DNA from 3 places in the Pseudoalteromonas sp. UBA2102 genome. Region 3 is predicted to be linked to each of the others. Evidence: predicted binding sites of a transcription regulator. Region 3 holds the regulator's gene; each other region holds the start of a gene.
What was found. Region 3 encodes LexA, which represses DNA repair genes until DNA is damaged. Its sites were predicted from a motif close to TACTGTATNNNNATACAGTA; they were not measured.
Positions count from the first base shown of each region.

Region 1: a site for LexA is predicted at 6,313-6,332, ahead of B2R65_RS17865 (SulA-like leucine-rich domain-containing protein). Genes of this name have one in related genera too.
Region 2: a site for LexA is predicted at 6,792-6,811, ahead of B2R65_RS04760 (YebG family protein). Genes of this name have one in related genera too.

Region 1 covers NZ_DCYU01000139.1:2,916-11,312, forward strand. Annotated here, with positions in the region: gene B2R65_RS17835 (NUDIX hydrolase) at 1-376, shown strand, start outside; gene B2R65_RS17840 (L-serine ammonia-lyase) at 479-1,855, shown strand; gene cysB (HTH-type transcriptional regulator CysB) at 1,927-2,904, opposite strand; gene B2R65_RS17850 (hypothetical protein) at 3,198-3,956, shown strand; gene B2R65_RS17855 (NCS2 family permease) at 4,207-5,499, opposite strand; gene B2R65_RS17860 (tetratricopeptide repeat protein) at 5,617-6,072, shown strand; gene B2R65_RS17865 (SulA-like leucine-rich domain-containing protein) at 6,356-6,790, shown strand; gene B2R65_RS17870 (YchJ family protein) at 6,833-7,312, shown strand; gene B2R65_RS17875 (DUF6172 family protein) at 7,440-7,742, opposite strand; gene B2R65_RS17880 (VC2046/SO_2500 family protein) at 7,933-8,397, opposite strand, start outside.
Region 2 covers NZ_DCYU01000038.1:25,693-34,089, forward strand. Annotated here, with positions in the region: gene smpB (SsrA-binding protein SmpB) at 1-245, shown strand, start outside; gene B2R65_RS04730 (TonB-dependent receptor) at 624-3,215, shown strand; gene B2R65_RS04735 (peroxiredoxin) at 3,304-3,909, opposite strand; gene fadR (fatty acid metabolism transcriptional regulator FadR) at 4,145-4,858, opposite strand; gene dsbB (disulfide bond formation protein DsbB) at 5,384-5,902, shown strand; gene B2R65_RS04750 (DUF6170 family protein) at 5,904-6,206, shown strand; gene B2R65_RS04755 (ComEA family DNA-binding protein) at 6,218-6,514, opposite strand; gene B2R65_RS04760 (YebG family protein) at 6,860-7,174, shown strand; gene B2R65_RS04765 (M23 family metallopeptidase) at 7,313-8,397, shown strand, end outside.
Region 3 covers NZ_DCYU01000055.1:48,947-57,343, forward strand. Annotated here, with positions in the region: gene B2R65_RS06930 (cytochrome c oxidase assembly protein) at 14-544, opposite strand; gene ctaD (cytochrome c oxidase subunit I) at 544-2,136, opposite strand; gene coxB (cytochrome c oxidase subunit II) at 2,136-3,272, opposite strand; gene lexA (transcriptional repressor LexA) at 3,745-4,362, opposite strand; gene B2R65_RS06950 (PaaI family thioesterase) at 4,540-4,980, shown strand; gene B2R65_RS06955 (hypothetical protein) at 4,991-5,371, opposite strand; gene B2R65_RS06960 (DUF7218 family protein) at 5,603-5,854, shown strand; gene B2R65_RS06965 (hypothetical protein) at 5,998-6,714, shown strand; gene B2R65_RS06970 (VOC family protein) at 6,689-7,039, opposite strand; gene B2R65_RS06975 (endonuclease) at 7,166-7,825, shown strand; gene B2R65_RS06980 (S41 family peptidase) at 7,934-8,397, shown strand, end outside.

The sequences.
Region 1 (8,397 bases), on a different contig from region 3:
GTTTGAGCAAAGCGATAAGCACCTGCGTACCACAGCACTTCGAGAACTACATGAAGAGCTTAATATAGCGCCAAGTCATGTCACAGTGCTCGGTCAGCTGCCGCAATACTCTACCCTAACGGGCTTTAGCATTAGCCCATTTGTAGGTTTACTTGATAAACACACAGTATGGGAGAATGATTATAATGAAGTGCAAGCTAGCTTTTTACTGTCGCTTACTGCGCTTTCAAACGAGGCCAATTGGCAGCCCATTCCTTTTCAGCGATTTGGCAAAAACATCAACTTGCAAGGGTTTAGTACACCGCACGGATTACTGTGGGGAGCAACGGCTAGCATTATAAAAAACTTTACAAAACAGCTTGCCCTACCAGTTTAAAACTTATTGGCAAATAGTTACATAATATAGAATTAACGTTATGATACTCGACCGTTCAAAGAACAGCTCCAGGGCTGAGTAAATATAGTAGAGACCCATAATATGATCAGTGCATTTGATATGTTTAGCATTGGTATTGGCCCATCGTCGTCACATACCGTTGGCCCAATGCGTGCCTCGCGCTTATTTGTTAATGACCTACAAGAGCAACAACTTTTAACCTCTGTTACCGATATAAAGGTAGAGCTTTATGGCTCACTGGGTCAAACCGGCGTAGGCCATGGCTCTGGTAAAGCCGTTATATTAGGGCTTGCCGGCTACGACCCAGAAACAATAGATGCCGATTTAGTTGACGATATCCTTGCCACCATTGAAAAAGAGCAAGTGATATACCTCAACCAAACCCATAAAGCGAACTTTCCTAAGCAAGGGGCTATTGTTTTTCATCGCCGCAAAACCTTACCTAAGCACTCTAATGCAATGGAAATTATTGCCTCAAACAATGGCGAAAAAGTATATAGCAAAGTGTACTACTCTATTGGCGGCGGCTTTATTGTTACCGATGAAGAATTTGAAAACGAAAAACAAGCAGCCCTTGATATACGCGAACAAAACCCGGCTCCTTACCCGTTCGAAAGTGCAAAAGATTTACTAGAGCTGTGTAAAGAATCAGGCTTTAGTGTATCTACTTTAATGATGCATAACGAAAAAACGCTGCGCAAAGAAGACGATATTAAAGACGAGCTGTTTAATATTTGGCAAGTAATGAAAGCCTGTATTGAACGTGGCATGCGCACTGAGGGAATTTTACCAGGTGGTTTAAAAGTTAAACGCCGTGCACCTAGTTTGTATTTAAAGCTAAATGTAGAAGTGAGTAATGACCCACTCAGAGCAATGGATTGGGTGGATTTATTTGCCTTAGCTGTAAATGAAGAAAATGCCGCAGGTGGGCGCGTAGTCACGGCGCCAACAAATGGTGCTGCGGGTATATTGCCGGCCGTTTTAATGTACTACCACACATTTATTAAAGAAGTGGACCGCGACATAGCCACACGCTATTTATTAACCGCAGCGGCGATTGGTATTTTATACAAAAAAAATGCCTCTATTTCGGGCGCAGAAGTAGGCTGCCAAGGTGAAGTAGGTGTTGCCTGTTCAATGGCTGCCGGCGCACTCACCGAAATTGTTGGTGGTAATGTAGTACATGTTGAAAACGCCGCCGAAATAGGCATGGAGCATAATTTAGGCCTAACTTGCGACCCTGTAGGCGGATTGGTACAAGTACCGTGTATTGAGCGCAATGCCATGGGCGCCATTAAAGCAATTAATGCCTCTCGCCTAGCAATACGTGGCAGTGGCGAGCAAAAGGTGTCGCTTGATAAAGTGATTAAAACCATGCTCGATACCGGTAACGACATGAAAACCAAATATAAAGAAACCGCTCGCGGTGGATTAGCGGTAAACATTATTGAATGTTAAGCGTATAAAAACAAAAAACCGCGTATTTTAGCAATACGCGGTTTTTTAGTATTTATATAGTTAAAGTCTTACTATTTTACCGGCAGTTCTATGTCGGCAAATAACGCATCAACATCTTCTTGATTACGTAATAAGCTTGCTCGCTCTACTCGCTCTTTAGTTAAATGCGGGGCAAAACGCTCAATAAAGTCATACATATAAGTACGTAAAAAACTGCCCTTTCTAAAGCCAATTTTAGTTGTGCTAGCTTCAAATAAATGGCTGGCATCAATACACACTAAATCTGTGTCACTTAATTGATCAACGGCCATTGAAGCGACTACACCTACACCTAGCCCTAACCTTACATAAGTTTTAATTACATCGGCATCGGTTGCAGTAAACACAATGTGCGGCTCAAGGCCGTGCGCATTAAATGCTTTATCAAGCTCAGAGCGCCCAGTAAACCCAAATACATACGTAATAAGCGGATACTGCGCTATATCGGCAACGGTTAAATTGTCGGCCTTTTGTGCTAGAGGATGATCTTTTGCCACCACAATGCTGCGGTTCCAATGATAGCAAGGCAGCATAACTAAATCTGAGTATAAATGAAGTGCTTCAGTTGCAATGGCAAAATCTGCATCACCGCGCGCTGCTGCATCAGAAATCTGTTGTGGTGTACCTTGATGCATATGCAGCGAAACAGCTGGGTATTTTTTCATAAAGCCCTGAATAACACTTGGCAAAGCATAACGTGCTTGCGTATGTGTTGTGGCTATATTTAGTTTACCCTGATCAGGCAGCGTATGCTCATTAGCAACCGCTTTTATACCTTCGACTTTAGATAAAATTTCGCGAGAAATGTTAATTATTTCTTCGCCGGCCCCCGTTACATGCGTTAAATGCTTACCACTGCGGCCAAAAATTTGTACACCTAGCTCATCTTCAAGCATGCGCACTTGTTTAGATATACCAGGCTGTGAGGTAAATAAACTCTCAGCAGTTGCTGATACGTTTAGCTTATGGTTTTGAACTTCTACGATGTATCTAAGTTGTTGTAATTTCATGGTTGCAGTTTTTAACGTTATTATTAAGCTTATATGATGGTAATACTAAGCAAAACCAAGTTTAATTTAGTTAAAACTTGGCAAAGTAAGCACGTATATTTTCATTATTTAAGCATTAAGGCTAGCATAATAAACCCGCTGCAGATAGCGATGTTTATTCAGGTTCAACTTATAATACATTATTCTTATATCTAATTTTTAACATATTTTTAAGTTAATCAGCGCAAAGCTACCCTCAAAGCATATATTTGATGTAATATAAAAAAATAGATTATGAATCCGAGAATTAAGCCATGATCGTTTCGATTATAATTGTGCTTATAGTGGCACTGATAGTGATTGCACTGTGGGTAAGCGCTGTACAGCAGCATAAAGAAAAGCAAGAAATTGAACGTCGCAAAGAATTAACAAAACAAAAAGCGATAATTGAAGAAACCGAAGAAGCACTTATGAATAGCGCTAATATTCCGCTTTCTGAAAACATTATACGCGTTTTACAACGTAGATGTTACGAAGCACTTAACGCTATGGTGAACCATTCACCTAATTCTAAAGCATTAAAAAGCAGAATGAACGAAGCTAAAGAAAAGCTAAGTGGTGCAGTACAAGGTAATAGCAGCGACAATTTATCGTTACCAAGTAACGATAAGCAGTTAGTCTCGTTAATTCAGGGCATAAAAAAGCTTAGAGTTATTATGCGCTCTGAACACAGTAAAGGCCGTGTAGATAGCCAAATATTTGCAGCAGAAGATAAACGCCTAGAAAAGTTACAACTCAGAATTAATATAGAAAGCCAAATTAAACGCGGTTTATCTGCTCGCTCAGCGAGCATGGTGGGCTCTGCTAGGCAATATTTTGAAAAAGCCTATGCCACACTTAGTGCCGTTACCTATTCTGATGAATACGTAAACGCAAAACGCCAAGAAGTTGAAGCCTATTTAGAAGAAATAAGCACCGAACTAAAAGCATCAAATGCCACTGCCTTGAAGAAAAAAGCAGAAGCAGAGCAAGATGACTTAGACGTATTATTTGCACCTAAAAAGAAATGGTAATTTTAAATACCCAAAAGAAAGCCCATACATAATTTATGGGCTTTTTTGTATCTGTTAAGCTTTTACCAATGGGTAAATACTAACGTATTTTGAGGCACTACCTAGCGCTAACTACATTATAAACGCTCATTTACCACAACATAGATACGCAAGGTATAACAACGCAGCGGCATGAGCGATAGACACTAAATAATAAATGTTTACCCACCCTCAAACTAAGCCTCTTAGCTAAAAGAATGGGTATTAGCTATTACGATAAAAATGCAAACTTGATAATAAATAACGCTGTTAAAATCCACACGCTAATACTAACCTGATCGCGTTTACCACACAGTACTTTAACCGCAGTGTACGATATAAAACCAAGAGCAATACCGTGCGCAATAGAGAATGTAAGCGGCGTCATAAGTAGTACCACACTTACCGGAATTGCATCGCTCATGTCATCCCAGTTTACAAACTTAAGGTTTTGCAGCATTAATACCGCAACGTATAAAATAGCACCCGCTGTTGCATAAGCCGGCACCATTTGCGCAAGCGGCGCAAAAAACATCATTAGTAAAAAGCATATACCCACAACAACAGCTGTTAAGCCAGTACGCCCACCAACCGATACACCGGCCACAGACTCAATATAAGAAGTAGTGGTAGAAGTACCTAACATTGCACCCGCAATAGTAGCTGTACTATCGGCACTTAAAGCACGCCCTAAACGTGGCATATTGCCTTTTTCATCGGCTAAGCCTGCTTTTTGAGTTACAGCAACTAACGTGCCTGATGTATCAAATAAATCAACAAACAAAAACGCAAAGATTACACTCAGCATAGAAAGCTCAAAGGCTGCTGCAAAATCAAGTTGCATGAAGGTAGGTAAAATAGACGGTGGCATTGACATTACGCCGTGGTACTCAACTAAGTCGAGGCTTAACGCAATGCCCGTTACTAGCAAAATGCTAATAAGTACGCCGCTTTTTATATCACGATAAAGCAAAGCAGCAATGACAAAAAAGCTTAAAATAGCTAATAAAGGACCTGCCGAAGTAATATCGCCAAGCTGTACTAATGTAGCTGGGCTTGAAACAATAATGCCTGCATTTTTAAGCGCAATTAACGCTAAAAACGCACCAATACCAGTGGCAATAGCCTGCTTTAAAACCAGAGGGATAGCATTAATTATCCACTCTCTGACCTTAAACAAACTTAATATTAAAAATATACAACCAGACATAAATACCGCACCTAATGCAGCTTGCCAGCTATAACCCATGCCCAGTACAACACCGTAAGTAAAAAATGCGTTTAAACCCATGCCCGGCGCAAGTGCTAAAGGGTAATTAGCCCACAATCCCATAATAAAACAGCCAATAGCAGCCGCAATACAGGTAGCAACAAATGCAGCACCTTGATCCATGCCTGCTTCCGCAAGCATTGCAGGGTTTACAAATACAATGTAAACCATAGTAATGAAAGTAGTGATTCCAGCAATGCTTTCGCGTCGCACATTGGAGTTGTTTTCGCGGAGTTTAAATAGAGCTTCGAGCATAATAGACTTGTGATAGTAAAAAGTGACGTGATTTTACCATAAAATTAAGTATAAACAGGACATTTTACCTTGCGATATACTAAACTGTTGACGTAGAAACTATAAAAAAGAAAATATATGAATAAGACTCAGCCTAGCGGACAAGACTTAGAGCAGCAATTAAACAATATTTTAGATTTTGTAACACAGCCTACAAACCACAGCGCTGAAAACAAGAGTGATGTAAGTGAGCAAACAACACTTAACAAAGCACTGTATTATTTAAAGCATAACCAGGCACCGTTGGCAGCTAAGTGGATGCGCCTTGCCGCAATGGCCGGAAATCATCGCGCCCAGTTTTATTTAGGGTTATTTTTTGTCAAAGGCCAAGGCGTACCAAAAAGCGTATTTCACGCAGCAGCATGGCTGAGTTTAGCCAGCAGCCAAGGCTATGAACCGGCAACCGCTGCTTTAAATGATTTAAGAAAATATATCGACACCAAACGTCTTAAAGACGCTCAGTGCTATGCAGCCAGTTTGTATGAGCAAATCCACCAAATTCAGTTTGCCCACTTAATCCCAAAAAATGACTAACTACTGTATAGCTAACAGCTAAGCACTGTAAAACACACTAAAATAACTGTATAGCCATCCCTTAAGTACTGTATAACGCTGCTACACTTTATACAGTACTGCAAACACCCTCAGCTTTCACTTACACGACTTAAATTATAACACACTGTTTTTAAAGTGTTATTTTTATTATTTATTTTTTAAAACCATTAACTGTATAAAAAATAACAAAAAACGCTTGCACACAACAACTGTATAAACTACTGTATACATGTACTGTATATAAACCCAGTGAGTGAGACCTATGCTACAGCCAATTACCGTAAGAACCGTTAAAAGCTACCAACAACATAATGAAAGTGAGTCGGTAAACTTAATAAAAGTAGAAGATGAAATTTCTGCTACGTTTGAGATGCTAAAAGTGTTGCACCAATACAATAGCTCTAACGCGTGGACCTTACTGATTGCGCCCGACCATGTGCCTAGTAAAGCCTTGCTAGATAGCTGCTCTATAGATACCAGCAAACTGCTTGTAATAAGACAAAAGCATTTAGTAAATTTAGAGTATGTACTTAATTCAGCACTTCATAATGGGAACTTTGCAGCCATTATTACGTGGACAGATATAGTAAGTGAGCAGCAGCTTGTTAATTTATCGCTTAATTTAAACAAAAGAAGCGCTAAGCTATTTTGCTTTACTAAAAAAACCAGCACTACAGCAATATCACTTACTCAATAAGCTTGGTAAAATGCATTTTTAATTTATGTTAATTAGTATTTTATGAGTGTAACTAGTACTAGCGCTTGCTTATGCAACAGTCAGCTTAATTATGGCGACTGTTGCCAGCCTTATCATCTTGATATAAAAACCCCAACAACACCTGAGCAACTAATGCGTTCGCGCTTTAGTGCTTATGCATTAAAAAATGCATCTTATGTATTTAAAACTTACGCCAAAGAAAAACAAGCACAAAACCCAGTAAATGAAATTGCTGACTTTGCCAATAGCTGCCGCTTTGTAAAATTAGTTGTGCGCGATACGCAGCAAAGTGATGAGCGAGGTTATGTTGCCTTTAACGCGTATTATTTTTACCAAAACTTATATTGTGAATTAGATGAGAAATCAGACTTTATAAAAGAGGACGGTGAATGGCGTTATTTAGAGGGTATTATTAATCCGGCCGCCGATATAAAAGTTGCCAGAAACGACCCCTGCCCATGTGCAAGCGGTAAAAAATATAAAAAGTGTCACAGTGTATAAAATAAGCTAAACACTTAGCATAAAATAGCTTTTTATTTAAGCGCTACTCTATACCACTAAACACGTTAATAACTGCCATAAACAAAAATGGACCATCTAGGTCCATTTTCTACAATATTGCTATTGGTTATTCATCATCATCTAGATCGAACGATTCACGCTGCGCAGGTCTAGCTAAAATCTCAACATAGAATGAAGTAAGCGCCTGCTTTTCGATTTCGCTGATCTTGTTGTTAATTTCAGCTACGTGAACAACTTCGGCATCATCGGCACTTGTGCCAAACTTACAGTCAAACGCCCAGTAATCAGCTTCAACAGGTAGCGTTTTATTGCGCTCTCTTTTCAAATATTTTTTCACTTCATGCTTTGCAGCATCAACCATACGAGGGTATTTGATTTTCTCATGATTTAGCGTGAATGTTTTCTTCATTACGTTCCTAATTACCTTGATTTAATGATAATGGCACTCAAGTCATACCATTTGCAGCCATTATAGCAATTGCATTTAATTTGTGGATGCTTTTTTTAAACAAAAAAAGAATTGTTCTATTTTATTGCATAACCGGTTATTAAATATAAGGTGTTTTAGGCTTTTAAAACGCACAAGTGTTAAATTATTTTTATGCGTTAGCAACAAGCAATGGCTTATGTATAGCCTCATTAGTTAAATCGTCATAAAATGCTGCGGCGTCCATTTGTGGACTTGCAAGCGCGGTGTGCGTGTCATTTAAGCGCCTGCGTACTGATAGTTCACAATTATCGATTACTGTTAAAGGAATATGTAACTTGTCATCTCTAATCGCTAGTGGCTCAGGCTTTAAGCAGTGGCTTAATTTTATTGCTTTCATGCCTGCTTGCTCGCCTTGTTGAACAATCATCGACGCGTGCTCTTGCCCTATGGTCATATCAAATTTTTCGGGAGCTAATAATTGCTTTGGTCCAGCACCAAAGCGCTCCCTTAACTGTTCTTCGTCTACATAAGCACTATGCGTTTCACTTTTTGGCAAGTGAAATTGACTAAAATCCAGCACATCGTGCGATAGCATCGCTAATAAAAGTGAGAATTCGCCTCTGCGATTTTCATG
Region 2 (8,397 bases), on a different contig from region 3:
ATGTTATTTGCGATCCAATGCGATACCGTAAACTGTTATTAAGCCGCAAAGAGCTTGATAGATTAGTCGGTGCCACTGAACGAGATGGCTACTCACTTGTTGCCACTGCCATGTATTGGAAAAAATGTTGGGTGAAACTTGAATTTCACTTAGCAAAAGGTAAAAAAATGCATGACAAACGTGAAGACGGCAAAAATAAAGATTGGTCGCGTGAGAAAGAACGCCTCATGAAACATAAAGTATAAACACAACGCCTAATTTATTTAGGCGTTTTTTTTAATTTCTCACCGGTTAAATTTAAAACAACCTGATCAAATTCCCCTCAGCTTTATTTAATTCATCCCTGTGCATGATATAAATAAATTATTACACTTTATTTATTTTTTTAATTTCTTTAGATGCCTACCCATTTTAGTGCGCAAATTTTATGGTACAAAGCGAGTAATTTAGCCTTGTCTATCCTTTTTCGTTGTTTCTATTATTGAATATTTTTCCCTCAACACTCTACAAAAACTCATACTAAAATCGCAAAGGGTGTAGATTGATAACACTTAAGTTACATGGTATTAATGTCAGCGCTTGTTAAGCAACTAAATTTATAACATATCAACAAGGACTTAAGGATGAAGCAATCAATTGCATTTACACCTAGCATAATTGCAGGTGCTACAATCGCACTTTCAGCAGGGTTTACAACAACAGCTTATGCTGCTGAAGAAGCAAAAAAAGTAGAACGCATTGAAGTAACAGGTTCGCGCATAAAACGCACCGATATCGAAGGGCCTTCGCCAGTACAATCTATTGGCAGAGCAGATATCGAAAACATGGGTTACGATAACCTTCAACAACTCCTCGAAAGAATGCCTGTGGCAGGCAGCGGTACTTTCTCAACACGCGGCAACAACCAAGATTCAACTGCAAATGGATCTGCCGCGGTCAGCCTACGTGGTTTAGGTGCTGATGCTACATTGGTACTAATCAACGGCCGCCGTGTGGCTATTAGTGCCTTTGCCGAAGGTATAACAAACTCATTTGTCGATATTAATAGTATTCCGGTATCGGCGATTGAACGCATTGATATTTTAAAAGATGGCGCATCAGCAATTTATGGCTCTGATGCAGTAGCGGGCGTAGTCAACGTTATTTTGAAAAAAGACATAGATGGCGTTGAACTAAACTTAGGCTACGGCGGTACCGATGGCCCTAATTACGAAGAAACAACAGCAAGTTTAGTATGGGGTACAACTAGCGAAAAAAGCAGTGCCTCAATTATTATTGATTACTTTAAAAACACCTCGCTTTCGTCAGATGAAATGGGCAGCTTAGGCACCGCTAATCAATCGCCTTATGGCGGCGAAGACTTTCGCTCTTCTCGTGGCTTTCCAGGCTACTTTTATGTTGATGGTGTAAAAACAATTGACCCAGATTGCCCTGCAGAAAACGCCACATCAAGCGGCAGTTGTTTATTTGATTACGGCCCATTTGGCTACATCGCCCCTGAGTCTGAGCGCGTAGGTGCTATTTCTCAATTTGAATACAATTTTGATAATGGTATTACCGGCTTTTTAGAAATGGCAGTGCAGCATAATACCTCAGTTGCAGCCGGTGCCCCTACCCCACTTGATGAAGATGCAGGTTTAACAGTACCTGCTAGCCACCCTAACAACCCGTTTGGTGAAGATATTCAAATTGGCCGTTACCGTACGGTTGATGCGGGCGCTCGCCAATGGGATATTGAATCAGACACGCTTCGCTTTGTAGCTGGCCTAAGAGGCGAAATTAACGAATGGAGCTGGGAAGCTGCGGTTCAAAAAGGCCGTAGTAAATCACTTCAAACAGGCGATCGCTCGCAAGGTTGGGTTCGCACCGACTTTTTACAACAAGAGATTGATGCCGGTAACTATAACCCATTTGGGGGCACGTATAACAGCCCAGAAGTTATTGACAGAATTACCACAAGCTTAGTACGCCGCGGTGAGTCTCATATGACCTCATTCGACGCTAACATCTCTGGTGAAGCATTCAGCTTTGGTGATGATGTGGTTATGATGGCCGCGGGTATTGAATACCGTGAAGAAGATGTAACCGATACACCGGATGACCAATTTCAGCGCGGTTTAATTTTTGGTACTGAGTCTGTGTCTGCTGCAGCAGAGCGCGACCAATACGCAGCCTATGTGGAATTTTCAATCCCACTTGCTGAAAACCTAGAGCTACAACTCGCTGGACGTTACGATGATTACAGCGACTTTGGTAATACAACAAACCCTAAAGTCGCTTTACGTTGGGCACCTACCGACGAAATAACCATTCGTGGTTCGTGGGCACAAGGGTTTAGAGCGCCATCGCTTGCACAAGTAGGTTTAGGTCCATCACAAGAAAGTCAGTTTTTTGTAGATACTTATCGCTGTGAAGCAACTGGCCTTGATTGTGACGCACTAGATTACAACATTGAATTTGCTGGTAACCCTGACTTAGAAGCAGAAGAGTCAGAATCATGGAACGTTGGCTTTATTTGGGCACCTTCTGCTGAGTTTGGTTTAAGCGTAGATGTGTGGAGTATTACCCAAGATAATAAAATTGATGAACAAGAATTTGGCCCAATTTATAACTCTGAGTGTAATAACCAAGATAGCACGGTGTGTGTACGCTTAGCACCTAGTGGTGGCAATAGCTTAGGCACCATTCAAAAAATATACAGCACCTTTGAAAACGTCTCTTCGCAAGAAGTGTCAGGTGTTGATTTATCAGCAAATTACAACCATTCGCTGGATGATTTAGGCTTACTTAAATTTAACTTAGAATGGGCGTACCAAAACAAGTTTGAAAAAGACGGCCGCGATTACACGGGTGAATACAATTACCCAGAGCACCGCTGGATTTTCTCTACTAACTGGGAAATTGGCCAATTTAATACCAACGTAAATATTAGCTACGTAGGCGAGTTTGAAGATACCCCAGATATAGACTTTGACGGTAATTTAGACTTTGATAGCAATACATCGCGTATGGTTGACTCGCAAGCACTGGTAGATTTACAAACATCTTACCGTGTAAGTGATGCAACTAAAGTGTCGCTTGGTGTAAATAACGTATTTGACGAAGAGCCACCATTTGCTATTGGTGATGGCGATGCCGACCTTTACGGGTATGCATCGGGTGTACACAACCCACGTGGTCGTTACTTCTACACTAAAGTAACCTTCTCGTTTTAATTTAATATAGCCCATTATTAAATGGGCTATGCTAAAAACAAAAAAACCGCCATATGGCGGTTTTTTTTATTAAAACGTAGGGGCTAAATTATAGCTCGCCTTCGTTTTCAGATAGGAACTTAGCAACACCTTCAGGGCTTGCGTCCATACCTTTTTTACCTTCTTCCCAACCAGCAGGACATACTTCGCCGTTTTCGCTGTGAAATGCTAGCGCGTCAACCATGCGGATCATTTCGTCGATGTTACGACCAAGTGGTAAGTCGTTCACTACTTGGTGACGTACGTTACCTTCCTCATCGATTAGGAAAGAGCCACGAAATGCAACGCCCGCTTCAGGGTGCTCAACGTCGTATGCTTTACAAATTTCGTGCTTAACGTCTGCAACTAGTGCGTATTGAACTTTACCAATACCGCCGTCTGCTACAGCAGTGTTACGCCATGCGTTGTGTGAGAATTGTGAATCGATAGAAACACCAATTACTTCTACGCCACGCTTTTGGAATTCTTCGTAACGCTTATCAAATGCGATAAGTTCTGAAGGACATACAAACGTGAAATCTAGTGGGTAAAAGAAGATTACTGCTTTTTTACCTTTAATTGTTTCATGAAGGTTATAGCTATCTACAATTTCACCATTACCTAGTACAGCTGCAGCGGTAAAGTCTGGTGCCTGGCGGCCTACTAATACACCCATTTTATTCTCCAAATATTTTGAGTTTGTTGTCGATTGCATACGCAATGCTGATACTTATATGGGCGCTAAAAATAAAAAAACAATAGCGCCAACACATAATTACGTGGCATTTTAAATTTAATAAGGAAAAAAGAACAATCGTATTTAGCGATGTGCACAATCGAAAATACCGAACAGATATTAAAACTTTATTACGCCTATAAAAAAACCTGCATTTGCAGGTTTTAAAAATGGGTTAATCCATGATATCGGAAGGCATATCGCCTTTAATATTTTGCCAGATTTCACCGGTTTGATGGCCAAACTTACGCATCATTGAAATCGCGCCATCATGCTCACGGTTTTCAGCCAATACTGTTAGATCTTTATAAAATTGACGTGCTAACTGGCGAGTGCCTGCGTCTGAGAAATAATGACAACCAATTTTAAAGTAAAACCCTCTAAAACCGTTAAGTATAAGTACGTATATGCGGTTATTACCAGCGACAGCTAATTCGTGGTGTACTTTGTAATCGTAATCTGCAAAAGCTTGCGCAGTGTCTTCAAGTTCATCGCTTTTTGATAAAATCTCAATAACACGCTCAGGGTTAAGCTTTATCGCTGCACGGGTATAAATAGCACTAATATTAGTACGTGCAGATAATAACTGATCGGTCAGCTCTGGCATTTTGTCTTCATCTAAGCGCGCCAGCGTTTCGAGTATGTTTAAACCCGATGTTTCCCAAAAGTTATTCACTCTGGTTGGCTTGCCGTGCTGAATAGTTAGCCAGCCATCGCGTGCTAAACGTTGCAGTACTTCACGTAAGGTTGTTCTGGTTACACCAATTAACTCAGAAAGCTCACGCTCTGCAGGTAGAATTGAACCTGGAGGGAAATCGCCGTTCCAGATAGATTCAACTATATACTCTTCAGCAAATCCTGCTGGGCTTTTAGCTTTAAAAATTCTCATTCAATTCCCACTCGAATTAATCACAACTCATCGTTTTATACGAATAACTGACAGATTGTACCAGATGAAATATAACTAACAAGTAAACTCGTTGATATAAGTGCCAACCAACCGCTGAAAATTTCGCAATAGTAAATAATAAAATTCAACATGCTTAAATTAGGCCTAATTTGCTAAATAAATTAACCCTATTCATAGTAGGTACATTAATGCTATTGTTATTTTTTCACCATTACATTACTACAATAATTCCCGTGTGCGACAACAAGTACATTTAAAAGTCGCATACAGCAGAGCCTGTTACCTGTTAACTGTAACGTTTAATCAAGCCTTTTTAGCGAACCAATCTTATATTACATCTTCACTTAGCAAATTAAGCTTAACCTTTCCCTAAATAGGATTGGCCATAACCGCTTATTAATTTCATCTTAAAAAAAGCCACTTCGGTAGCTTTTTTACCCTTTTTGTTGCTCGTTACTTTATCCTAGTACATAATTCAACGTCTTATTTCAATGCGGATTTTTTATGAACTGGCTAGCACAACTCCCTACTCAACGTACTCCATGGCTACTATTTACAGGCATTGTATTTTTATTAGAAGTCACCGCACTGTTTTTTCAATACCAGATGGGCCTTGCTCCATGCATTATGTGTATTTACCAGCGAACTGCGGTATTAGGCTTATTAGGGGCAGGCATTATTGGCGCAACTAAACCACAAAGTAAATTAGTACGCGCTATCGCTTATTTAGTGTGGGGTGTATCAAGTGTGTGGGGTTACTTTATTGCGCGTGAGCACATTGAAATGCAAACAACCACCGATCCCTTTGCGTTTAGCTGTGAGTTTGAGCCAAACTTTCCTTCATTTATGCCATTGCATGAATGGATCCCAAGCTTTTTTCAAGCCACAGGGGATTGCGGTAATATCGATTGGCAATTTGCGGGATTAAGTATGCCAGCATGGATGGAAATACTATTTGCGTTATTTACTATCACGCTTTTTGTAATTGTTACCACTCGCTTACTTACTAAAAAGACTATTTAATATGTTTACGTTTTTTACCAGTCAGCTGCCTGAACTAAAGCACCTTAAAGTGAGGCAGCGACAAGCCGTTGTTGCTATTGCGCTAAGTATGCTACCTGCTACCGATAGAGTGTTATTAAGAATAGTAAAGCTGATATTGCTCAGCCCATTATTTTTATTATTTACTGTTTTTAAAGGATGGGAACTCATTCCCTTTTTAATTTTAGGTGGCCTGTGTTACCCGCTTTTAACAACCCCGATTGAAATAAACTTCGCTAAAAAATATTTAGCCAAAGCACTTGAGCAGTATTCACAGGGCGCTTAGCGCCCTGCCTATTATAAAGACACTTTTCCTTCTAGTTTAGCTACAAGCTTTTTACCTATTCCTTTTACGTTAGTTAAGTCGCTCAGCTGGGAAAATTCACCATTTTCAACCCTGTAATCAACAATAGCCTGCGCTTTTTTCTTACCAATACCAGGCAACTTGGCCAGCATTTCTGAATCGGCACTATTAATATTAATAACCGTCGCTTGCGGCATTTCAACCATAGGCTTATCTTCAACAGGGTTAGCGTGTGTAAACGCGCTAAAGCTTAAAAAGCTAATAATAAGTAGCGTTAATAGATTTTTCATTTGTTATTCCTTATTTTTGTTTATACCAAAGCGTTATAGTTAAACGGCTAATTTGGCTTTAAACATGTGCTTAATTTTTATTTGAGGAAATAATGTTAAATAAGGAGCAACGCGCATCACTTACATTATTTCCAGTGCATAATCACCTAAATCCGAAAACCTAAAATGCAGCTGGTACAACAAGTGATTGCTTAACTAAAGTAAAGTTACGCTTTTTTGTCAAATTGATGACAAGCTAAAAATGCACCGAATACTTGCAATTTTACACACAAACATTTACTGTATATAAAAACAGTGACCTACGGGTCAGTAACCACATTACCACGCAATCAAGCAGGAGAGATCATGGCTGTTGTTGTTAAATATGTTGTAGAACGAAACGGAGTTGAGCGAATGACGTTTACTACTAAAAAAGAAGCGGATGCCTATGACAAAATGCTCGATATAGCAGAATCGCTTGAAGTAATGCTGGAAAAAGTAGATGTGCCACTGAGCGAGCAACAGGTTGAATCGCTTGCGCTTGAAATTGCAAAGAGTAAAGATGACTTTATGGCAGTGTTAAAAGGCGCAAAAGAGCCCACAACAAAAAGTACAGCTAAAGCTAAAAAAGCCGACAATGTAGCATCAATAAAAGATAACGATGAGCAACAAGCTAGCTAATTTGTGACTATTTTAAATAAAGGGCTGCTACTAAATAGCAGCCCTTTTTTATTAATTTTTGAACAGTTACAAATTTTTTCTGGCTTTTTAGACTGAAATTGATACATTAATCCGGTTAATAGCGAGTGTTTATGTGCCATGTCAGTATTTATTAAGTCTTTTTACCAAAAATTTTTCCCATCCCGTCAGTTGCTTATTCGTCAAAATGGCGAAGTTAAGCATGTTGTTTTGGCGCCTTGGTTTCAGCTTTTTACAGTACTGCTTATTTTAGGCACTATTATTTGGGTCGGTATTTCTAGTTTTCGTGTTTATAGCCAAACAAATAAAATTACCGACATAGAACAAAGCCAAATTGACAAACAACAAGCGTGGCAAAAACAGGTTCAAGAACAAAAAGCACTGCACGCTAAGCAATTAGAACAACTTGCTGTACTAGAGCAAAAGCAAGCACTTTTGCAAGGTATGATTGAATCCCTCCCCGCATCTATTAGTAAAGAGACAATAAAACTAGAAGAACAACTTGAGTCGCCTGTTAATCAAGACAAAGGCGAGTTTCATGAACCACTTGTAGATGAAGAGCCGAAAGACAAACATGCCAGCCTTCTAACGCCAATCACTTTTGCCGCACGTTACGAGCGCTTAAATAAATACTACGAGCACAATTTTGCGCTTATTGATGCGCAAATTAATAAACGCCATGATGCAATTTTAGCGATGTTAAAAGGCGCAGGCTTAGAATCAGCCCTTGAACAACATTTAGCACTGGGCGCACAAACCAGTGCGCAAGGTGGCCCGTTAGATGTATTTGACGAAACTAAAATACCAGGGCAGTTTTTAGCCATTGTTGATAAGCTATTATTACTTAACAACCTTGAAAACTTTTTAACAGAGCTGCCTAACTCACTGCCCTTGCCTGCGGCTAAATACTATATTTCGAGCAACTTTGGGTTACGTAAAGATCCGATGAACAACCGCCGCGCTTTTCACAAAGGTGTTGATTTAGCCGGCTGGCATAAAACCGAAATTTTTGCCCCTGCAGATGCACGTGTATTGCGCGCTGGTAAAAATGGCGGCTATGGTAACTTTATCGAGCTAGAGCACAAAAATGGCTTGGTCACCCGTTTTGGCCACTTAAATAAAATTAAAGTGAAAAAAGGCCAAACAATTGCTAAAAATGAGGTAATTGGATTAATGGGCAGTACTGGCAGAAGTACCAGCACCCA
Region 3 (8,397 bases):
CTAGACATGCAGGCTAGTTATTACTTGCTACTAGCTGCTCACTAATATCAAATACGGTGTACGATAAAGTTAGCTCTTCTACATCGCTCGGCAGTGCAGTATCAACATAAAACAGCAGCTTAAACTCAAGTTCTTCACCCGCTTTTAGCGGTTGTTGATCAAAGCAAAAGCACGCTATTTTATGTAAGTACTTGGCTGCCTTTCCGGGCGATACAGAAGGTACCGCTTGCATTACTTTATCGATATCACTGGTGTTTTTTGCGCTAAACATTACCTCACGCATGGCACCTGGTTTCACATCAACACTGTATTCTTTAGATTTAACAATAAACGGCGCACCACTTTGCGCATGGGTTGTAAAGCTCACACCTATTTCTCGATTTTGTGCAACCTGTGTACTTTGTTTAGCTTGCTCAAGCGACGGCTTGCCATTAAGCCCAGTTATGTCGCAAAACACGTCATATAAGGGCACTAAGGCAAATGCAAAAGCAAACATACCTATACAAATAAGAATTAGGCGCTTTAATAGCGGTGCATGTGTCATTATTTAATTTCCGGCGGCGTAGAAAAAGTATGATACGGCGCAGGAGAGTCCACTTCCCACTCTAAACCTTCAGCACCATCCCATACTTTTGCAGGGACTTTATCGCCCCCTCGGGCACATTTAATTACCACAGCCACAAAGAGTAACTGCGATAAACCAAAGGCAAACCCACCTATGCTTATGATTGCGTTAAAATCAGCAAACTGCAGGGCGTAATCGGGAATACGGCGCGGCATACCTGCCAGCCCTACAAAATGCATAGGGAAAAACAATACATTTACGCTTACCAGCGATAACCAAAAATGCCACTTAGCCAAGGCAATGTTGTACATGTTGCCCGTCCACTTAGGCAGCCAATAATAAGCCCCCGCCATAATCGAAAATATTGCCCCCGTAACTAACACGTAATGAAAGTGCGCCACCACAAAGTAAGTATCGTGATACTGAAAATCAGCAGGGGTTATAGCCAACATCAGCCCCGAAAAGCCCCCTAAAGTAAACAGCACAATAAAGGCAATACTAAATAGCATAGGCACTTCAAAACTTATTGACCCTCGCCACATAGTGGCTACCCAGTTAAATACTTTTACCCCTGTAGGCACCGATATCAGCATGGTCGCGTACATAAAAAATAGCTCGCCAGCAACGGGCATACCGGTCGTAAACATATGATGCGCCCACACTATAAAGCTCAGTAATGCGATAGAGGAGGTTGCGTAAACCATTGAGGCATAACCAAATAGTTTTTTACGTGAGAATGTAGGCACTATGGTCGAAATAATACCAAAAGCGGGTAAAATCATGATGTACACTTCGGGATGGCCAAAAAACCAAAATATGTGCTGAAACATCACCGGGTCGCCGCCGCCTGCCGCATCAAAAAAGCTGGTTCCAAAGTATTTATCGGTGAGCACCATAGTGACCGCTCCGGCCAATACGGGCATAACAGCAATTAATAAAAATGCGGTTATTAGCCATGTCCAAACAAATAATGGTAGCTTCATCCATGTCATGCCTGGGGCACGTAAATTAACAATGGTCACAATAACGTTTATTGCGCCCATAATTGAGCTAATCCCCATAATGTGCACTGCAAACACAAACATTGCGGTGTTGTCGTTACTGTACGTTGTTGAAAGCGGCGCATAGAACGTCCAGCCAAATGCGGGGCCGCCTCCAGGCATTAATAACGATGCCAATAAAATTAAAAAAGCGAAGGGTAAAATCCAAAAGCTCCAGTTGTTCATTCTGGGCAGTGCCATATCTGGCGCGCCAATCATAAGCGGTACCATCCAGTTAGCAAGTCCCGTAAAGGCTGGCATTACAGCACCAAACACCATAATTAAACCGTGTACTGTGGTCATTTGGTTAAAAAAGTGTGGGTCTACCAATTGTAATCCTGGCTGAAATAACTCAGCCCGAATAACCATGGCCATTGCACCACCAATTAAAAACATAGTCAGCGAAAAAATTAAGTACATGCTGCCAATATCTTTATGGTTTGTTGTGTATAACCAACGTTTAAAACCTTTGGCTGGGTGATGGCCGTGGTGAGCGTTATTGGCGTTAGGTTGTTCTACTATGCTACTCATTAGTTCGCCTCCGCATCAAGTGCTGCCTGAATTTCACTAGGTTGGATGACATCACCCGTTTCATTACCCCACGCATTACGTTTATAGGTAATTACCGCTGCAAGTTGTTTAATTGAGAGCTGCTTTGCAAATGCCTGCATTGCAGTTCCTGGGCGGCCATGAATCACTACATCAATGTGATCTTTTATATCACCCAAAACAATGGGGCTGCCTTTTAACGCAGGAAATACGCCCGGTAAACCCATACCAGTAGGTTGATGACACGCAGCGCAACTTGCCATATACACTTGCTCACCTAGTGTCATTAGCTCTTCTTTAGGAATTGTTGTCTCAAGCAATGCTGCATCAGCAAGTGCGGCTTTTTGCTTAGCTTGCTTAGCATCTGCAAGCCATGCGTTAAAGTCCTCTTGCGATTTAGCTTCAACCACCACGGGCATAAAACCATGATCTTTACCGCACAGCTCTGCACACTGTCCCCGGTAAATACCTTCTTCGTTAATGTTGGTCCACGTTTCGTTGATAAACCCCGGGTTGGCATCTTTTTTAACGGCAAAATCGGGGACCCACCAAGAGTGAATAACATCATCAGAGGTCATTAAAAAACGCACCTTTTGATTAATTGGCAGTACTAAAGGTTTATCAACCTCAAGTAAGTAATTAGGGTTTTTATTAGCAAGGTTGGCTATTTCGTCTTGAGGGGTAGATAAAATAGAGTAAAACTCTACGTCTTCGCCCATATATTCATAATGCCACTTCCACTGTGACCCTGTAATTTTAATGGTTAAGTCGGCCTTACTGGCATCTTCCATCGCAATGAGGGTTTTAGTGGCAGGGATTGCCATGGCAATTAAAATAACAAACGGAATGGCAGTCCAAAGAATTTCTACTTTGGTACTTTCATGAAATTGGGCAGGAACTGCCCCTTTAGATTTACGGTGATGAATCAGTGCCCAAAACATTATTGCGAACACTATCACCCCAATCACACAACATATTAAAAATATGGTCATGTGTAGCTGATATACATTATTACTTATATCGGTTACGCCCTTGCGCATATTGTATTGGCTATTAGCCAGCACTTGCTGCGGGAACATAATCAACACAAGCCACAAGGTAGAGGTCAGTTTACCCATGTGACGGCTCCTTTGATGCTATTGCGAATGCAAAGCGAAGAGGCATACGGCTTAAACGCCAATTCGTTATTTTTATTTTTTAACCAATCTTATTTTTGATTGGTATCGCTAGGACAACAAAAGGTTTGTGTATATTGTGTGTTCTCATAACTAAAAAGCTGTGAGTTATTGTTAGTCCAGCACATTAATGATTAGCTAAAAAACGTACAACAAGCAAGTTTTAGTATAAAAAACAATCAAGTGATATTTTAGTATTGACTAAATGACGGCGTATTAAATTGTTATTTAACAGCCAAGATACGAGCAAAATTAAGGGATGTAACACGCTTAGGAAGATAAAAGTATGAGTGAAAAAAAGTTTACAGCCTAAATAATTTTAGGGCGTTTTGAGACGGTGGAAGGTTTGTTTTTAAAACAAAAATGCACACTAAAAAGTGCGCATTTATAAATATTAATTAAAAATAGTTAAAAATTACATCCAATCGGCATTTCTTATTACGCCAACGGCTAACCCTTCAATATTAAACGATTCGTTTTCAAGGTCTACTTCAATTGGCGTAAACTCTTCGTTTTCGGCGTGTAATAATACTTTTCGGCCTGCTTTTTCTAGGCGTTTTACGGTTACGTCTTCATCTACTCGTGCAACCACAACTTGGCCGTTTTCTGCTGTTTGAGTACGGTGTACGGCAAGCAAGTCACCATCCATAATACCTATATCTTTCATACTCATGCCGTTAACACGCAGTAAAAAGTCGGCGGCTGGTTTAAACATGAGTGGGTCTATTTTACAGTGACTCTCAACATGTTCTTGCGCCAAAATAGGCGAACCCGCTGCAACTCTACCTATTAATGGCAGACCTAGTTGCTCTGGCTCTTCTTCTTCAACCAATTGAATACCACGGCTTGCGCCTGGTTTCATTTTAATAACACCTTTTTTGGCAAGCGCTTTTAAGTGCTCTTCTGCAGCATTGGCACTTTTAAAACCGAGTGTTTGCGCAATTTCGGCACGTGTAGGAGGCATACCAGTGTCTTTAATAAAAACTTTTATTAGTTCGAGTATTTGAGCTTGGCGTTTAGTTAATGGTCGCATACAACTGGTTTTCCATACAGTACATTTAACTGTGAGTATATACAGTTAAATAAAAATCGCAAATTTAAATTGTGCTTTAAAATAGCTAAATACACCGCGCCTGGATAAATTTTAGGTAATTGCAGACGTTCAGTATTTAAAATGCTATAAATTTGCTTTCAATATAAAGGAGTAATTATGAGTATTTGGCATCAACCCATCACATTAGAGCTTTGCAAACAGTTAGATGAGGGAATAAACGGCCAAGGCACGCTGATGAAAACCATGGGCATAGAAATAACCGAAATAGGAGATGATTACCTAGTGGCTACCATGCCTGCTATTCCTGAGCATCATAATCCTATTGGTATGGTACATGGTGGCGCAAATGTGGTACTTGCTGAAACCGTAGCAAGCTACGCCGCTAACTTTGTAGTGGACTTTACAAAATTTTATTGTGTTGGACAGGAAATTAGCGCCAGCCACTTAAAGGCCTCTCGAAATGGCACTTTAACCGCCGTTACTCGTGCATTTCATATTGGTAAGCGCAGTTCTGTATGGGAAATAAAAATAACCAATAGCCGCGGCGAGCTTTGCTGCGTATCAAAAATGACCGCAGCGGTTGTCGAGCGCAAATAGTTAACTATGGCTACTTTTCGATAGGGTAAATCGTTATTTCCATACCAGCGCCAATGGCAGATATACGTAGTAGTGTATCTGCATGTAGAGCTTGGTTAAAACACTTAGGTGACGTGCCCGACTCAAAGCCTATATCAAACGTTCTGCGCGAACAGCTTAGCCACTGCTTAAGCGCATTACGTGAACACGACTCTATTAATTCACATAAGTGGTTGATTGCTTTGTCTGGCGTGGTTATATCACCTGAGGCTTCAATACGCGCCAATTGACGATATTCGTCTTTGTCATAATGCAAAACCATCGCGTTTTTCTTTAAGTCTGCCACTAGGGCGCTAATATCTTGTTTAGACTCAAGCTCTAGATCTACATTTAAAAATTGAATTTCCGACATTGTCTGCTTTTTACCCTCTTATAGTTTCATCGCAAACTTTAACGCAGTTTTACTTTTATACCAAATCAACTAAGCGCTAAACATGGCTTTATTAATAGAAAATACCTGTTTAAACGCCATTGGCATCTAATTTGCCTTATAAAACGGGTTAGGCTAGTTACGCTTAATTTTACCGTTTATGTATGAAAGTTATACACACACTGCGTAATTAAACGCTTCAGGAGGACAATTATGGTAGATCATGGCCCGCAAATTAAAAACGACGATCAATACGATGCGCTTCGAGATGAAGGCATGAGCAAACAAAAAGCTGCGCGCATTGCTAATAGCAATACTCATAAAACCGCTGTTAAAGGCGGCAAAGCCTCAAAGTATGAGCAGCGCACTAAAAAGCAGCTGTACAATAAAGCTAAAGAGCTCGGCATTAGCGGCCGCTCAAAAATGAGCAAACAAGGGCTAATAAATGCCTTACGTGAGCATTAAACACAGCCTCACTGATTTTTTACCGCTCCTTTTTATTATTTTTATAAAGTTAGAGTAAGCTTATGAATAACTGCGACAAAATGCCGCAGTAAAAGCATGGGCTGCTGTAATACACTAACGCTAAAAATAATAAGAAGCACAAAATGAGAAAACAACTATTTAAGCGCGCTCGAAAACTACATAAGTGGCTAGGCTATTTACTTGCCTTACAAATTTTAGCTTGGCTTTTAGGCGGCTTAGTAATGAGCGCGATACCACTTGAATACGTACACGGTAAGCACCTTGCTAAGCGCACACTTACAAACCCATTTACTCAAGCAGACTACCCCACATCACTCGATAATATTACTGCCCAAGTGCCTAACCCCATGCAAATAGTATTTGAGCACTTTTTAACGACCCCGCTTATTACTGTTATTAATACTGACGAGCAGCAGAGCTTTAATGGTTTAACGGGGCGCCCTTTTCAGCCACCCACTAAAATACAAATTACCGCTAATGCACAAGCGCATTTACTCATCGACGCTAAGCCAATTAACACAACGCTTTTAAAACAAGGCACTCGAGAGGTGGGATACAAAACAAATGTGTGGCAAGTACAATTTAACGACACCTTTAATACCACGCTGTATTTAAATGCAATTAACGGCAAAGTTATCACCGTTCGCAGCACACTATGGCGCATATTCGACTTTTTTTGGATGCTACACATAATGGATTACGACGAGCGTGAAGATTTTAACAACCCGCTTCTCATCAGTTTTGCAGCCACCAGCGTACTATTTTGTTTATGCGGTATTATTTTATTAATACAAAACGTTAGGCTAAAAAAACTTACACGTGTTGGTCAATCAAAATAGGGTTGCCGTCTGGGTCGGTAATAATAAAACTTTTATCACCCACAGGTTCAACCTGGATATGAGCGTTTTGAAAATATTCGCTAAGCGCATCAACATCCTTAAACTCTGTAACGGTTTGTGCGTTTTGATCCCAGCCAGGATTGAAGGTCAGCATGTTTTTATCAAACATACCCGAGAACAAGCCAATTAAATGCTCACCGTTTTTCATCACTAGCCAGTTTTGCTCTATCTCACCTGCAAACTCGCTAAAGCCCAGCTTTTCGTAAAACGCTTTTGAGGCTCTAATATCTTTAACCGTTAAACTTATTGAAAAAGCACCTAGCATAGTCATCTCCTCGCTATTTTTTATATCAGTATAGAGTGTACTAAGCATAGCGGATTAAAATTTGTTCAGGCTTTATCTTTTAGCAGCAAAACTTTAGACTAGCGCCTCCTGTAGTTCACGTATGTGATGGATATGCTTAAATTTATTTTGGCCTTTGTGGCTTGTTGTATTTGTTTTTCTGCATCGAGTGAAGAATTTACCCGTTTTTCAACGGCTAAAAGGCACTTAATTAAAACCCTACCCGAAAACGCCAAAAGCCTTTACTGCGGCTGCGACATTAAAAAACAAGGTAAAAAGCTAATCCCCGATCCTAGCAACTGTGGTTATATTCCGCGTAATACGTTAACTTCCTCTGGCAAGGTTAATGTACGTGCGCTGCGTATAGAGTGGGAGCATATAGTGCCGGCGTGGGAATTTGGTCACCAGTTACAATGCTGGCAAAACGGTGGTCGTAAAAACTGTCGCAAGGTCAGTGCTAAATTTAGAAAAATGGAAGCCGATATAAACAATTTAGCCCCTGCTATTGGCGAAATTAACGCAGATCGATCTAACTATCGCTTTGGTATGCTTAGCGAAAACGCTACCCAATATGGCCGCTGCCAAGTAAAGGTTAATTTTAAACAACGCGTTGTAGAGCCTCCTTTTTATGCCCGTAAGCGCATTGCCGACACCTACGCTTATATGCAAAAAACATACGGCTTAAAAATATCAGCTAAACAACAAAAGCTATTTTATGCTTGGCAAAAACAAGCATTTGCAGATAAAAACAGCGCAAGTAAGCTGTAGTACACCTAAATGTATACACTCATTTACATAATTTAGGGGCTAATACGTTGAATAAATGGGCGGGTGTTGTAGTATTTTAAACAACTTATTTACAAAAAGTAGTTTTGTATGTTTAAAAACAATAAAGCAACACTCGCTATTATTGCTGCACTTTCAAGCCTAACGCTTGTGGGCTGTGGCGGTGGTAGCAGCATGAATGAAACGCCCGACCCAGTCGTCACACCTCCTGCAAGCACAGCCCCAACTTGGACGGCAGGTGTATTTGAGCCATCGGAGGAGTTAAAAAACTTTTGCGAAAACCCACGCACAGGTAACGATCCGTTTAATAATAATGAGCCCTACCCTGACCAAGCCGGTTCGGCCCTTTACGAAAAGCTTTGGCTTCGCTCGTGGAGTGACGAAACCTACCTTTGGTATGATGAAATAGCCGATAACGACCCTGAAAACTTTGCTACAGTGGCCGATTATTTTGCCCAACTAAAAACCGAAGAACTAACCGATTCTGGCGCTAAAAAAGATAATTTTCATTTTTCAGAGCCTTCTGAGGACTACTTCCAAGAAGCGCAATCAGG